DNA from 3 places in the Rhodoglobus galactosidasius genome. Region 3 is predicted to be linked to each of the others. Evidence: riboswitches for the same ligand, from Rfam matches in the RefSeq annotation. Region 3 holds a riboswitch; each other region holds the start of a gene.

The links. A riboswitch is a leader RNA that binds a small molecule or an ion and turns the genes downstream of it on or off. The one in region 3 is predicted to bind thiamine pyrophosphate.
Region 1: linked by a shared signal. The riboswitch ahead of thiM (hydroxyethylthiazole kinase) and the one ahead of ACTJJW_RS11990 (3-oxoacyl-ACP reductase) in region 3 are both predicted to bind thiamine pyrophosphate.
Region 2: linked by a shared signal. The riboswitch ahead of thiC (phosphomethylpyrimidine synthase ThiC) and the one ahead of ACTJJW_RS11990 (3-oxoacyl-ACP reductase) in region 3 are both predicted to bind thiamine pyrophosphate.

What each region holds. Positions count from the first base shown of each region.
Region 1 covers NZ_JBQIAV010000013.1:27,697-31,829, reverse strand. The annotation lists gene ACTJJW_RS13860 (DHA2 family efflux MFS transporter permease subunit) at 1-1,378, opposite strand, end outside; TPP riboswitch at 1,573-1,664, shown strand; gene thiM (hydroxyethylthiazole kinase) at 1,656-2,465, shown strand; gene thiE (thiamine phosphate synthase) at 2,462-3,172, shown strand; gene ACTJJW_RS13845 (bifunctional hydroxymethylpyrimidine kinase/phosphomethylpyrimidine kinase) at 3,169-4,133, shown strand, end outside.
Region 2 covers NZ_JBQIAV010000002.1:169,182-173,314, reverse strand. The annotation lists gene thiE (thiamine phosphate synthase) at 1-380, shown strand, start outside; gene thiC (phosphomethylpyrimidine synthase ThiC) at 612-2,264, opposite strand; TPP riboswitch at 2,258-2,365, opposite strand; gene ACTJJW_RS03385 (NUDIX hydrolase) at 2,485-2,979, opposite strand; gene ACTJJW_RS03380 (SDR family oxidoreductase) at 2,954-3,730, opposite strand; gene ACTJJW_RS03375 (NfeD family protein) at 3,832-4,133, shown strand, end outside.
Region 3 covers NZ_JBQIAV010000009.1:56,617-60,749, reverse strand. The annotation lists gene ACTJJW_RS11995 (type I glutamate--ammonia ligase) at 1-1,245, opposite strand, end outside; TPP riboswitch at 1,854-1,956, shown strand; gene ACTJJW_RS11990 (3-oxoacyl-ACP reductase) at 2,013-2,777, shown strand; gene ACTJJW_RS11985 (LLM class flavin-dependent oxidoreductase) at 2,789-4,105, shown strand; gene ACTJJW_RS11980 (ABC transporter ATP-binding protein) at 4,108-4,133, opposite strand, start outside.

The DNA of each region.
Region 1 (4,133 bases), on a different contig from region 3:
CGACGGTGTCTGTCGCGCCGTCTGAGGCCAGAGCGACCGACTGAACCGTCAGCAAGGCGATGAACAGTGCTGTTCCTGCGGCGCCGGCAAGTTGCTGCACGGTGCCGATGGTGGCGCTGCCGTGTGAGTACAGGTGCGGTTTGAGTGTGCCCAGCGCCGAGGTGAACAGCGGTGTGAACATGAAGGCGAGGCCGATGCTCATGGGGATGTGGATGGCGACGACCATGAACGGTGAACTGGTTTCGGAGAGCATGGTGAAGCTCCATAGTGATGCGCTCACCAGGATCGACCCCGGGACCATGAGGGGCCGGGGGCCGACTCTGTCATAGAGGCGGCCGACTACGGGGCCAAGCAGACCCATGATGAGGCTGCCGGGCAGCACGAGAAGTCCGCTCTGGATGGGTTCGAGTCCGAGAACGTTTTGAGTGAACATGGGCAGCAGAATGATGGTGCCGAATAGCGCCGCCATCATGACCATCATGAGGCCGATGGAGATCGCGAAGCCGGGGGCGGCAAAGGTGCGCAGGTCGAGTAGCGCGCTGTCAGTCTTTTGCAACTTGAGCTGACGGATGATGAACAGCGCAAGGCTGACCGCTCCGGCGGCGATCGGGATGCCGGGGGCAATGAGAACAGGGTCACCGCTGGCAGATTCGCCGAGACTCGAGAGCCCATAGATCAGGCCGGCGAATGCTACGGCCGAGAGGATGACGGACAGCACGTCGATCGACACCTTGCGGGGGTCAGTAACGTTTCTGACCTTGGTGATGCCGAGCACGAGTGCGGTGACGGAGATGGGGATCATCACGATGAACACCCAGCGCCAGTCGAAGACGGCCAAGACGAGTCCGGCAACGGTGGGTCCAGCTGCGGGCGCCATCGACATGACGATGGAGACGTTTCCCATGGTCTTGCCGCGAGTTGCCGGGGGTACGAGGGTCATCACGGTCGTCATGAGCAGCGGAAGCATCATGGCGGTGCCCGAGGCTTGAATCACCCGTCCGACGATGAGCACGAGGAACGTTGGCGCAATAGCTCCCAGCAGGGTACCGGCGGTGAAAAGGGACATCGCGGTGATGAAGATGCTGCGGGTCGAGAAGCGTTGGATGAGGAATCCGGTAATCGGAATCACTACCGCCATCGTCAGCATGAACGAGGTCGACAACCACTGGGCGGTGCTGGGCTCTATGCCCAGGTCGGCCATGATGCGGGGGATAGCGACCACGAGCGAGGTCTCGTTGAGGAACACCACGAAGGTCGCCGCAAGCATGAGGGCGATAACGAGGCGGTTGCGACCACTGTGATCGACCGCTGCCTCTGGCCCGGGTGTCCCGCGCTCAATGAGGGGGATACTGCCGGTAATCGGCGTCGTGCTGGTCATGGGATCCTGTCGTGCTGCAAATAGCGTCGTGCAAATCGTGGGACGAAGCAGCAGCCGGGGTTGAAATGGGCGCACAAATCTAACGTCATCTTTATTGTCACCGAAGCCAACGACATCCGTCAGTGAAATAGTCCACATTCGCTTCCGCCTGAGGCGAACATGAGCCCGCGCCAACCCGCTATCGTGGAGGAACAACTTGTGACACGGGGTGCCCTGCGGGGCTGAGATCACACCCGTCGAACCTGATCTAGTTAGAACTAGCGAAGGGATGTCGTGCATGTCGCGTACGCCACCACACCTACTCACTGCCACTCAAGATGCGCTCGAGGCGGTGAGATCGTCGTCGCCGCTCGTTCAGTGCATCACCAATAGCGTGGTGGTGGGCTTCACCGCTAACGCTCTGCTCGCGGTGGGTGCGGCTCCGGCGATGGTCGATATTCCGGATGAGGCGGGCATTTTTGCCGGTATCGCTTCTGGGCTGCTGATCAACCTCGGCACCTGCAGCGCTGAACAGCGGGCCGCTGCCCTCGAAGCTGCCCCTGCTGCCAATGCTGCCGGAACGCCGTGGGTGCTCGACCCGGTTGCGATCGGTGCTCTGCCGGTGCGCACTCCTCTCGCCCACCAACTGCGCGAACTTGGCCCGTCGATCGTGCGCGGCAATGCCTCGGAGATTATGGCGCTCGCCGAACTCGGTGCTGGTGGTCGTGGTGTCGACAGTACGAACAGTGTGGATGACGCGCTCGCCGCCGCGCAGAGCCTGGCTCGGGCATCCGGTGGTGCTGTTGCCATCTCGGGAGCGACTGACGTGGTGACGGACGGCGAGAGTGTTGTGCGGCTGTCGAACGGGCATCCGGTGCTCACGAGGGTGACGGGTGGCGGTTGTGCGCTGGGTGCGCTCATGGCGGCGTTTGCTGCGGTCACCCCCGATAGTCTGACTGCTGCGGTTGCTGCGACGACTGTGTACACGGTGGCGGCGGATCTGGCGGCCGAGCGTTCGGCACTGCCCGGCAGTTTTGCGGTGGCCCTGCTCGATGCACTGAACGAAGTCTCGGTTGATGACATTGCGGCGCGGGCGGTGATCGTATGAGCGGCGGTTCTGTGACCGGCTACCGCGAGAGCTTCGACCTCTCTACCTATCTGGTGACTGACTCGGGCCAGGCACACGCTGCCGGACACGACCTTGTTGATCTCGTCTCTGAGGCTGTTGCCGGGGGAGTGACGATCGTGCAGTTGCGCGAGAAGGACATGCCGGCCCGAGATTTTCTTGATCTGGTGCTGCGGGTGTCCACGGCGGTGGGGCTGACGGTGCCGGTGCTCGTCAATGATCGGGTCGATGTGTATCTGGCCGCCCGCGAGATGGGTGCCCGGGTTGCTGGCGTGCATGTGGGTCAGGGAGATTTGCCCGTTTCGGCGGTGCGCGCGCTCGTCGGCCTCGATGCGATTGTCGGGCTGAGCGCTGCGACCGGCGATCAACTCTATGAGGCGGGTGTGCGCACGGCGGGTGTCGACTATGTCGGTATTGGTGCCCTGCACCCCACAACGAGTAAGGTCGATGCCCCTGAGGCTTTGGGGCACACACGCATTGCGGCACTCATTGCGATGAGCACCCTGCCGACAGTCGCCATTGGTGGCATCGGGGTGGATGACTTGCCCCTGCTGCGCGCATCGGGTGCGGATGGCGCCGCGGTGGTGTCGGCGATCTGTGGTGCGGCTGATCCGCGGGAAGCGGTTCGGGCGCTCGCCGAAGCCTGGGCTGGCGAACCTGTGGGAGAGAGCGAAGGGGAAGACGCATGAGCGGGGCAGCATTCGAACCGCGCGGTGTGCCCACGGTGCCAACAGCGCCACCACTGCCCCCAATGACCACGGTGACCGCGGTGCCTCGCGTTCTGAGTATTGCCGGTAGTGATCCGTCGGGTGGTGCGGGCATCCAGGCTGACCTGAAGTCGATTGCGGCCAATGGCGGCTACGGTATGGCGGCGATTACGGCATTGACGGCACAGAACACGCTGGGGGTGCGCGGTGTGCATGTGCCTCCGGCCGAGTTCTTGCGGGAGCAGCTTAATGCGCTCAGTGACGATATAGCGATCGATGCGGTGAAGATCGGGATGCTCGCTACCACCGAGGTGGTTGCTGTGGTGCGTTCGTGGCTGGAGCAGGTGCAGCCGCCCCTGGTGGTGCTTGATCCGGTGATGGTGGCGACGAGCGGCGACCGGTTGTTGGATGCGGAGGCTGAGCAGGCGCTGCGGGAGCTGGTGCGGTTGTGTGACCTGGTGACTCCGAATATTCCGGAGCTGGCGATCATTGCCGCGGAACCTGCCGCCGAGACCTGGCCTGAGGTGCTGGCGCAGGCCGCGCGGGTGTCTGCGTCCTACGGGGTGCGGGTGCTGGCCAAGGGCGGACACTTGAGTGGGGTGGAGGCTCCGGATGCGCTGGTGGATGCCCGTTCCGGGAACGCCCCGGTCGTGACTGAGTTTGCCGGCATCCGCATAGACACCAGCAACACGCATGGAACAGGCTGTTCGCTCTCGAGCGCTCTAGCCACTCGCATTGCGGCGACGGGTGATTGGGCTGCCGCTGTAGGGGAGTCGAAGCGGTGGTTGAGCGAGAGCATCCGTGCCGGTGCGGCGTTGCAGGTGGGGAGCGGGCATGGTCCCATCAACCATTTTGCGGGGTTGTGGCAGCGCGGGGGTGTGGTGACGGCGCCGACGCCGGCTGAGGTGCGGGAGCACTGGTGGGCTGAGGTGGCGGGCATCCG
Region 2 (4,133 bases), on a different contig from region 3:
ACCTGCCTCTGTCCTCTGCCCGTCGGCTGCTCGGCGACACGGTCGCGATCGGCCTTTCTAGCCACACGCCGGGACAGATCGATGCCGCTCTGGCCGCCGAGACGCTGGACTACTTCTGTGTTGGTCCCCTCTGGGCGACACCGACCAAACCCGGACGGGCTGCGGTCGGCCTGGAGTTGGCCAAGTACGCGATGGAGCGGATCGCCGCGACCGGAAGGGTCCTGCCGTGGTATGCCATCGGCGGCATTGACCTGACGAACATCGAGCAGGTTGTGGCGGCTGGCGCGAGCCGGGTTGTTGTGGTGCGCGCGATCACCGAGGCGGACGACCCGATGGATGCCGCGCAGCGGCTCCTGGCCCACCTGCCCCCGCTGGGTTAGCCGGCCTTCCCTGCCTGCAGCACCGCCGGGACCGGCGATGCTCAGCACCCGGGGTGTGGCGCTTAACTCAAGGCCTAGGGCGTGCGTTGCCATGTTCGATATCCCTTCGCTAGTGCTCACTAGACAGGTTCAACGGGTATTCATCTCCGCTCCCCCATCCGGCGGAGCACCTCGTGTCCGAATGCTCCACGTGATGCGCCATCACGTGAGGGGACCCAAGTGGACAGACGTTTAGATCGCCCGGATGGGAAGGTAAACCGAACTGCCCAGCCGAGCGAATTCCGCAGACTTGTCGGCCATGCCCGCGTCAATGGCCTCCGCACTCGTGAGGCCGTTCTCTTCGGCGTACGCCCGGACATCCGCTGAGATGCGCATGGAACAGAATTTCGGCCCGCACATGGAACAGAAGTGGGCGGTTTTCGCCGGCTCAGCGGGCATGGTTTCGTCATGGAAACTGCGGGCCGTGTCGGGATCGAGGGACAAGGCGAACTGGTCGTTCCAGCGGAATTCAAACCGGGCCAGGCTGAGCGCATCGTCTCGTTCCTGTGCACGCGGATGCTGTTTGGCCAGGTCCGCAGAATGGGCCGCGATCTTGTAGGTAATCACCCCCGTTTTCACATCGTCGCGGTTCGGCAGCCCGAGGTGTTCTTTCGGTGTGACGTAGCAGAGCATCGCCGTGCCAGCTTGGGCGATGATGGCCGCACCGATCGCGGAGGTGATGTGATCGTAGGCTGGTGCGATGTCGGTGGCGAGCGGGCCGAGCGTGTAGAACGGGGCTTCTTCGCAGAGTTCCTCCTCCAGCCGCACGTTCTCCACGATCTTGTGCATGGGCACGTGCCCGGGGCCTTCAATCATGACCTGAACGCCGTGAGACTTGGCGACCTTGGTCAGCTCGCCCAGGGTTCGCAACTCCGCGAACTGGGCCTCGTCGTTCGCGTCGGCGATGGACCCTGGACGCAGGCCGTCACCGAGTGAGAAGGTGACATCGTAGCGGCGCAGAATCTCACAGAGCTCGACGAAGTGGGTGTAAAGAAAGCTCTCCTCATGGTGCGCGAGGCACCAGGCCGCCATAATCGACCCGCCGCGGGACACGATCCCGGTGACACGTTTAGCCGTCAGTGGCACGTACCGGAGGAGAACCCCGGCGTGCACGGTCATGTAATCGACACCCTGCTCGCACTGCTCGATCACGGTGTCGCGGTAGATCTCCCAGGTCAGGGCGGTCGGATCACCCTTCACCTTTTCCAGGGCTTGGTAGATAGGGACCGTCCCGACGGGGATGGGCGAATTCCGCAGGATCCATTCTCTGGTCAGGTGGATGTCCTTGCCCGTTGACAGGTCCATCAGGGTATCCGCGCCCCACCTGGCCGCCCAGACCATCTTCTCGACCTCCTCCGCGACGGATGAAGTGACCGCTGAGCTGCCGATATTTGCGTTGATCTTCACCGCGAACGCCTTACCGATGATCATCGGCTCGCTCTCCGGATGTCGGTGGTTCGCCGGGATAACCGCGCGACCGCGGGCGACCTCATCGCGCACGAGTTCGACCGGCAGGCCTTCCCTCGCAGCGATGTACGCCATCTCGGGGGTGACGATGCCAGCCCGCGCCCAGACCAGCTGGGTCGCGGCCCCATCGATCGGTGCAGGCCGGTCCCAGTCGTTCCTGGTCTTCGGCAATCCGGCATCCACATCGATCATGACGCTCTCGTCGGTGTACGGACCCGACGTATCATAGAGGTCGAAGTGGTCACCATTGCTGAGATTCACCCGGCGCACGGGCGTAGTCATGCCGGGGAAACCGGCAACCGTTTCGTACCTCTTCGTGCTGCCCCAGATGGCCCCCGTGGTGACCGCGGACAGAGGTGTAGCGTCGATTGTGCTCATTCGGCAGATCTCCCTACGCCGGCATTACCCGGACAGGTTCAACGGTCGACGGCCCTAGCCGTCCTCTCAGCTCGCTGGTGCGAGCTCCCGTGGTTAGTTATTGACAACCCCACTCTAACCGGAATTAGGCATCGGTGGAGTAGCAGGTGACCTACTGGCCGATGGTTCGTTGTCTTTTGGGCGAGGCTGTCGAGAGATCGGCTTCGATGGCGCAGCCGAGCTATGCGTCACGTCGATCCTCAATCTGGGCACGAATCACATCAACCAACTCCGCCGGTTCACAACGGTCAGTTGTTGCATCAAGCTCGTCCACCGTCCACCAGCGGTGCTCGAGAACATCCACATGCTCATCATCGGTCCACAGTGCGTCAGACGGCACGAAAGCATCTGTGACAGCCCTGTAGAACACGGCATGACCAGTGTCATGGTCGGCAGCATCCCACTCGACGTCGAAATCGTGCGACCACACGGGTTCGCCGAGATCGGGCAGCACGAGCCCCGTCTCTTCCTGAAGTTCACGCACAGCCGCCTCGTAGTGCGACTCCCCCGGATCCACGCCGCCACCGGGCGTCAACCAGCGCGCGATACCGCTCGTATCAGGCGCCTTCGTGAGAAAGAGCAAGAAACGCTGATCACGATCGAACAGCAGCACACGGCTGGTAGCCCGGTTCACCGGCATCCGCAGTTCGTTACTTGTTGAGGAAGTCTGAGACATCGCCGACGTAACGCGTGTTGTTCTCGGGGATCGGCTCGACAGCAGCCGACGCAACCTCAGCGGCGAACTCGCTCACGTTGTACAGGCGGCCAGCAGCCTCCTTGCGAGCCTCGATTGCACCAGGGTTAGCGCGCTGCAGCAAAGTAGCCGTGATGGTTCCTTCGATCATGTCGCCTGAGACAACCACAAAGCTGATGCCCTTAGCCGCGAGCTCTGGGATCAACTCGCGCAGAGCATCCTCGCCGGCACGCTTGCTGAGAGCAACCGGCACATACTCGGGCATCGTCTCAACAGTGCGGATGAAGTGCGCTTGGTGGCTCGTCACGAATACAACACGCGATCCCTCGTGCAGCAGCGGCAACATCGCCGTCAAGAAGTTGACCTGAGCGTCACGGTTGAGCTGCATGGCGTAATCCTCAGCCATGCCACCCTCCATGCCACCGGATGCGTTCAGTACCAAAATTTCTAGGCCACCGAACTCAGCGTTCACAGTGTCGAACAGTGCCGTAACGGTTTCGGGATCGGTGAGGTCGGCGCCAATAGCGATCGCTGAACCGTCAGTCTCATTGAGCTGTGCAACCAGCTTGAGGGCGCGAGCCTCCTTGTTGCGGTAATTGATCGCAACGCGTGCGCCAGCCTGCGCAAAGTACGCGGCAGTGTCGGCACCAATCCCCCGCGATGAGCCAGTAATGAGCGCGCGTACGCCGTCGAGCGAGTGGGCTGCCAGAGGATTCGAATTTTCGCTATTCACCCTGCAACTTTAGCGGTCGAAGCCGCGCCGTGCAGTGATCTAAGTGCTAGCGTCGGGAGTGAAGATTTGTCGAACAGCGCAACGATGAAGGGCGCAGCACAATGCTCATTGATCTAACCGATTACTTGTGGATCCTGTGGCTTGCCCTTGTCGTGCTGTTCATAGTGATCGAAGTGCTCACTCTCGAGTTCACATTCCTCATGATCGCCGCAGGAACACTCATCGGTGGCCTCGGCGCCAATTTGCTCGGCTGGCCGTGGTGGCTCCAGGTTGCCCTTGCCGCTGCCTTCTCGGGTCTGCTCATCTTCACCATCAGACCTGTGCTGCTGATGAACCTCGAAAAGGGCTCAGATCCGGCTAAGAGCAACGTCGACGCACTCTACGAACTCGGCGGACGCGTTAC
Region 3 (4,133 bases):
GAGTTCGGAAGCGGCGAGAGCGTCGAGCGTTGCCCCCAGAGCGGAGGGAAGCAGCACCGTCGCCGAGGCGAGTTGCTGCTCTTCGGTCTGGTCGGCCGGATACGTGGTGACCTCCGCTGGAAGCGCCGTCGACGACCGGATGCCCTCCAGCGCGGCGCCGAGGATGACCGCGGTCGTCAGGTACGGGTTCGACGACGGATCGACGATCTTGACCTCGACGTTGGCGCCCTTCGGATTGCCGCGGGTGGCCTCGAGGAAGCGAACTGCCGCCCCGCGATTCTCCCGACCCCAGCAGGCATACGCGCCCGAAAAGAACCCGGGTCGCAATCGCAACCCAGAGAGGATCGATCCGCCGAGAACACCCTGGATGCCCGGGAGTGCGGCGATCACGCCGGCGATGGAAGACGCGCCCTCGGCGGTCATGCCGTGGGGTCCGTCGCCACCCGAGAAGAGAGGTTCCCCATTGCGGCTGAACGAGTAATGGATGTGCGCCGCGTTTCCGCCGCCCCCGCTGATCGGGAAGGGCGAGAAAGATACCCGTAAGTCGTGTTTGCGCGCCAGCCTCCCGGTGATCAGGCGGGCCAGAACCACCCCGTCGGCCGCCTCAAGTGGCGTGGCCGGTGGCAGCGAGAACTCGACCGTGGAGGGAAAATATTTGGCGTGTAGTTGCTCGAGCGGGATTCCGGCGGCGGCAGTGGCGGAGAGCAGTTCGGTGAGGAAGGCCTCGTGGTCCAGTACCGGACCGAGACCATACGGCGTCCAACCCGTGCGTGGGAGCGGGGTTCCGTCCGCGGCGGTGATGGTGAACTCGAGCTCGTGCCCCACGAGGGCCTCGAGCCCGGCATCCTCGATGTCGCGTTGGATGCGGCGAAGCCGCCCCCGCGGATCGATGGCGAGCGGCGCGCCGTTCTGGTCGAAGATCTCCGTTGGAGCCCAAGCGAGACCTCCATCGAGGATTCGGAGAGCGTCGAGATCGAGTCTCAGCCTCATATCACCGACGACGCCAAGCTCGGGTGTGAATGCAATGCCGCCGTCAATGCAGAAGACGTTCCACACCGGCGGAGCACCGAGACCAGATGAAGCGAACGTCGCTAGCCGATCAACCGGGATAGTCTTGGCCAGGTAGATACCGGCTGGATTCGCCAGCGTCCCTGCGATGATGCCCACGCCGGCATCAGAGAGCCGTTCGGCCACCTCGCCAATCCGGCTGTCGCTGAACTCCGGGAGAATAGACTCTGTCACCATACCCACATACTGGCAGGACTCAGCGGCGTTACGAAATTCACCCAAACACTCGGGCGCGAGTCGTTAACGGTGACGACACAGGTTCCTACTGAACCGTGTCGATCACGTCCGATTGCTTACGCGCTCCCCACCCCTAACGTCGGATATTTCACTAATTCACAAGCCACCCCAGAGATCCCGGCCGCCATCTGATCCGGCGCCTATTGGATGCACAACCGGTCCGAACATATCCACGCAAAGGGCTGCAGCGAGGTCCTGAAAACCGATTGCCCCGAGCCGCTCGAGAGCATCCACGTTCAGCCTTTCACCTGCCAACAAGCACTCGCGGACATCAACTTGATACCGTCGTCCACCGCGTATGCGCCACTACTACGTTGAAAGAGACTACCGGTTGCACTTGACACTCCCGGAACACCGGAGTGCGGTGAAGAAGGACTGGGTCCCGAACTCTGAGGACACCCTTCCTTCCAACGCAGCCCGCTTCCTCCTGCCCACCGCCTCGGACGGAAATGTGTCTCGTAACTGAAGCGGGGTCTGACCCGTAGCGGAACAGTGGTTGGCGCTAAGCGTTGGTCCGGAGTCGAAGAAGCCGAGGATTGGTATACGCTTTGAGTGACACGGGGTGCCTGGGCTGTATGACGCTGGGCTGAGATGACACCCGTTGAACCTGATCTAGTTCGAACTAGCGAAGGGATGTCAGTGGCGGATTGCGAATCATACTGGGGCCGAACCACATCCTTTCGCCTAATTTAAGGTGAAGAAACTCCATGCAATTAGCAGAACAGATTGTCCTGGTCACCGGTGGCGGGCGAGGCCTTGGGCACAGCATCGTGGAGGCCTTCGCCGCGCAGGGCGCCAGAGTGGTCATTAATTACCGCAACAGCGCGGCCGGCGCGCAGGCTCTCGCTGCAGACTATGGCAGTAAGCAGGCGCTTGCTGTGCAGGCCGACGTCACGGATGCCGCTCAGGTCGCGGAACTGCTCGCGGCGGCTGCGGCACATTTCGGCTCCCCCGTCACCACGGTGGTCAATAACGCGCTGGCGGATTTCTCGTTCAACGGTGACGCCCGCTCCGACGCCGCAGGAATCACCTGGGAGGAGTTCGAGGCCCAGTTCTCCGGGAGCGTGCGCAGCGCGCTGAACACCACTCAGCAGGCACTGCCCGGCATGCGCGAACTCGGGTTCGGCCGAATTATCAATATTGGCACCAACCTGTTCCAGAACCCAGTGGTTCCATACCACGACTACACTTCCGCCAAGGCGGCCTTGCTGGCCTTGACTCGCACCCTGGCAGCAGATCTCGGCCAGCACAATATCGCGGTGAACATGGTCTCCGGCGGGCTTTTACGCACAACGGATGCGAGCGCTGCCACCCCCGAGGAGGTGTTCAATTTCATCGCCGCCTCCACCCCGCTTGGGAAGGTCACCACCCCGGCGGAATTCGCCGACGCCGTTCTGTTCTTCGCGTCCCCCTGGGCGCGGTCCGTCACCGGTCAGAATCTGGTGGTCGACGGCGGCCTGGTTATGAACTGAGAGGGTTCGTAATGCCGAACCCGCGCGAGCTCCATTTCAATGCGTTCCTCATGGGCTGCGGCCACCACAGCGCTGCTTGGCGTCGCCCCGGGTCGTCACTGGAGCAGCTCGGAGATATTGGTTATTACGAGAGTCTTGCTCAAACCGCGGAACGCGGCCTTTTTGACGCTGTGTTCTTCGCCGATGGGCAGTCCGTCGGCGACGTCACTGCCGGCCCCCGGTGGTTCTTCGAGCCATTAACAGCGTTGGCGGCGATGGCACGGGTTACGAACAGGATCGGTCTGGTCAGCACTGTTTCTGCCACCTTCTACACTCCCTTCCACGCAGCGAGGATGCTGGCCTCCCTCGACCACATCAGTAATGGACGGGTCGGCTGGAACGTGGTCACCTCCATGTTCGATGCCGAGGCCCGCAACCACGGGCTGGAGGCGATGCCCTCCCACGAAGACCGGTACAGCCGGGCGGCCGAGTTCATCGAGGTTGCGCTGCGCCTGTGGGACTCGTGGGCCGATGACGCCCTCATCCTGGATCGTGCCGGACTCTTCGCCGACCCGGCACGAGTTCGGCCGATCGATCACGCCGGTGAACACTTCCGCGTGGACGGCCCGTTGACCGTGCCACGGTCGCCGCAGGGCCGGCCGGTATTGTTCCAAGCCGGCGCGTCTGGGCAGGGCCGGGATCTGGCTGCCCGGTACGCGGAAGGAATCTACGCGGTCGCCCACGATTTGCAGAGCGCCCAGGATTATTACGCGGATGTGAAGCGGCGGATCGCCGCTGTCGGGCGCAACCCGGAGAACGTATCCATCATGCCGGGACTGGTCACCTATGTGGGCTCCACGGAGGCCGAAGCCCGCGCCAAACAGGCCGAAGTCGACGCACTGCTCCCGGCGGAGCAGTCCTTGGCCCAGTTGAGTGTGTTCGTGCAGGAGGACTGCAGCGGCTGGGAACTGGATGCCCCGGTGCCGCCGTTGGCACCGCTCGGCGACTTCAGCGGCCCGCAGGGCCGGTACGCCACGATTCTGCGCATCATCGAGGCGGAGCAACCCACAGTGCGGCAATTGCTCGGCCGGCTCGCCGCCGGGGGCGGCCATTGCACCATGCTCGGCACCCCGGAGCAGATTGCGGACCGGATTGAGCTCTGGTTCCACTCCGGCGCCGCAGACGGATTCAATCTAATGCCGCCCCTCCTGCCGGAATCGCTGGATGACTTCGTGGACGAGGTCATCCCGGTGCTGCAACGACGTGGACTCTTCCGTACCGCCTACACCGCCGGCACATTACGCGGGAATCTGGGACTGGAGCGGCCCATGGTGTCACTTCAGCGCTGAAATTAGAGTGACGTGCGGGATTGCTCGT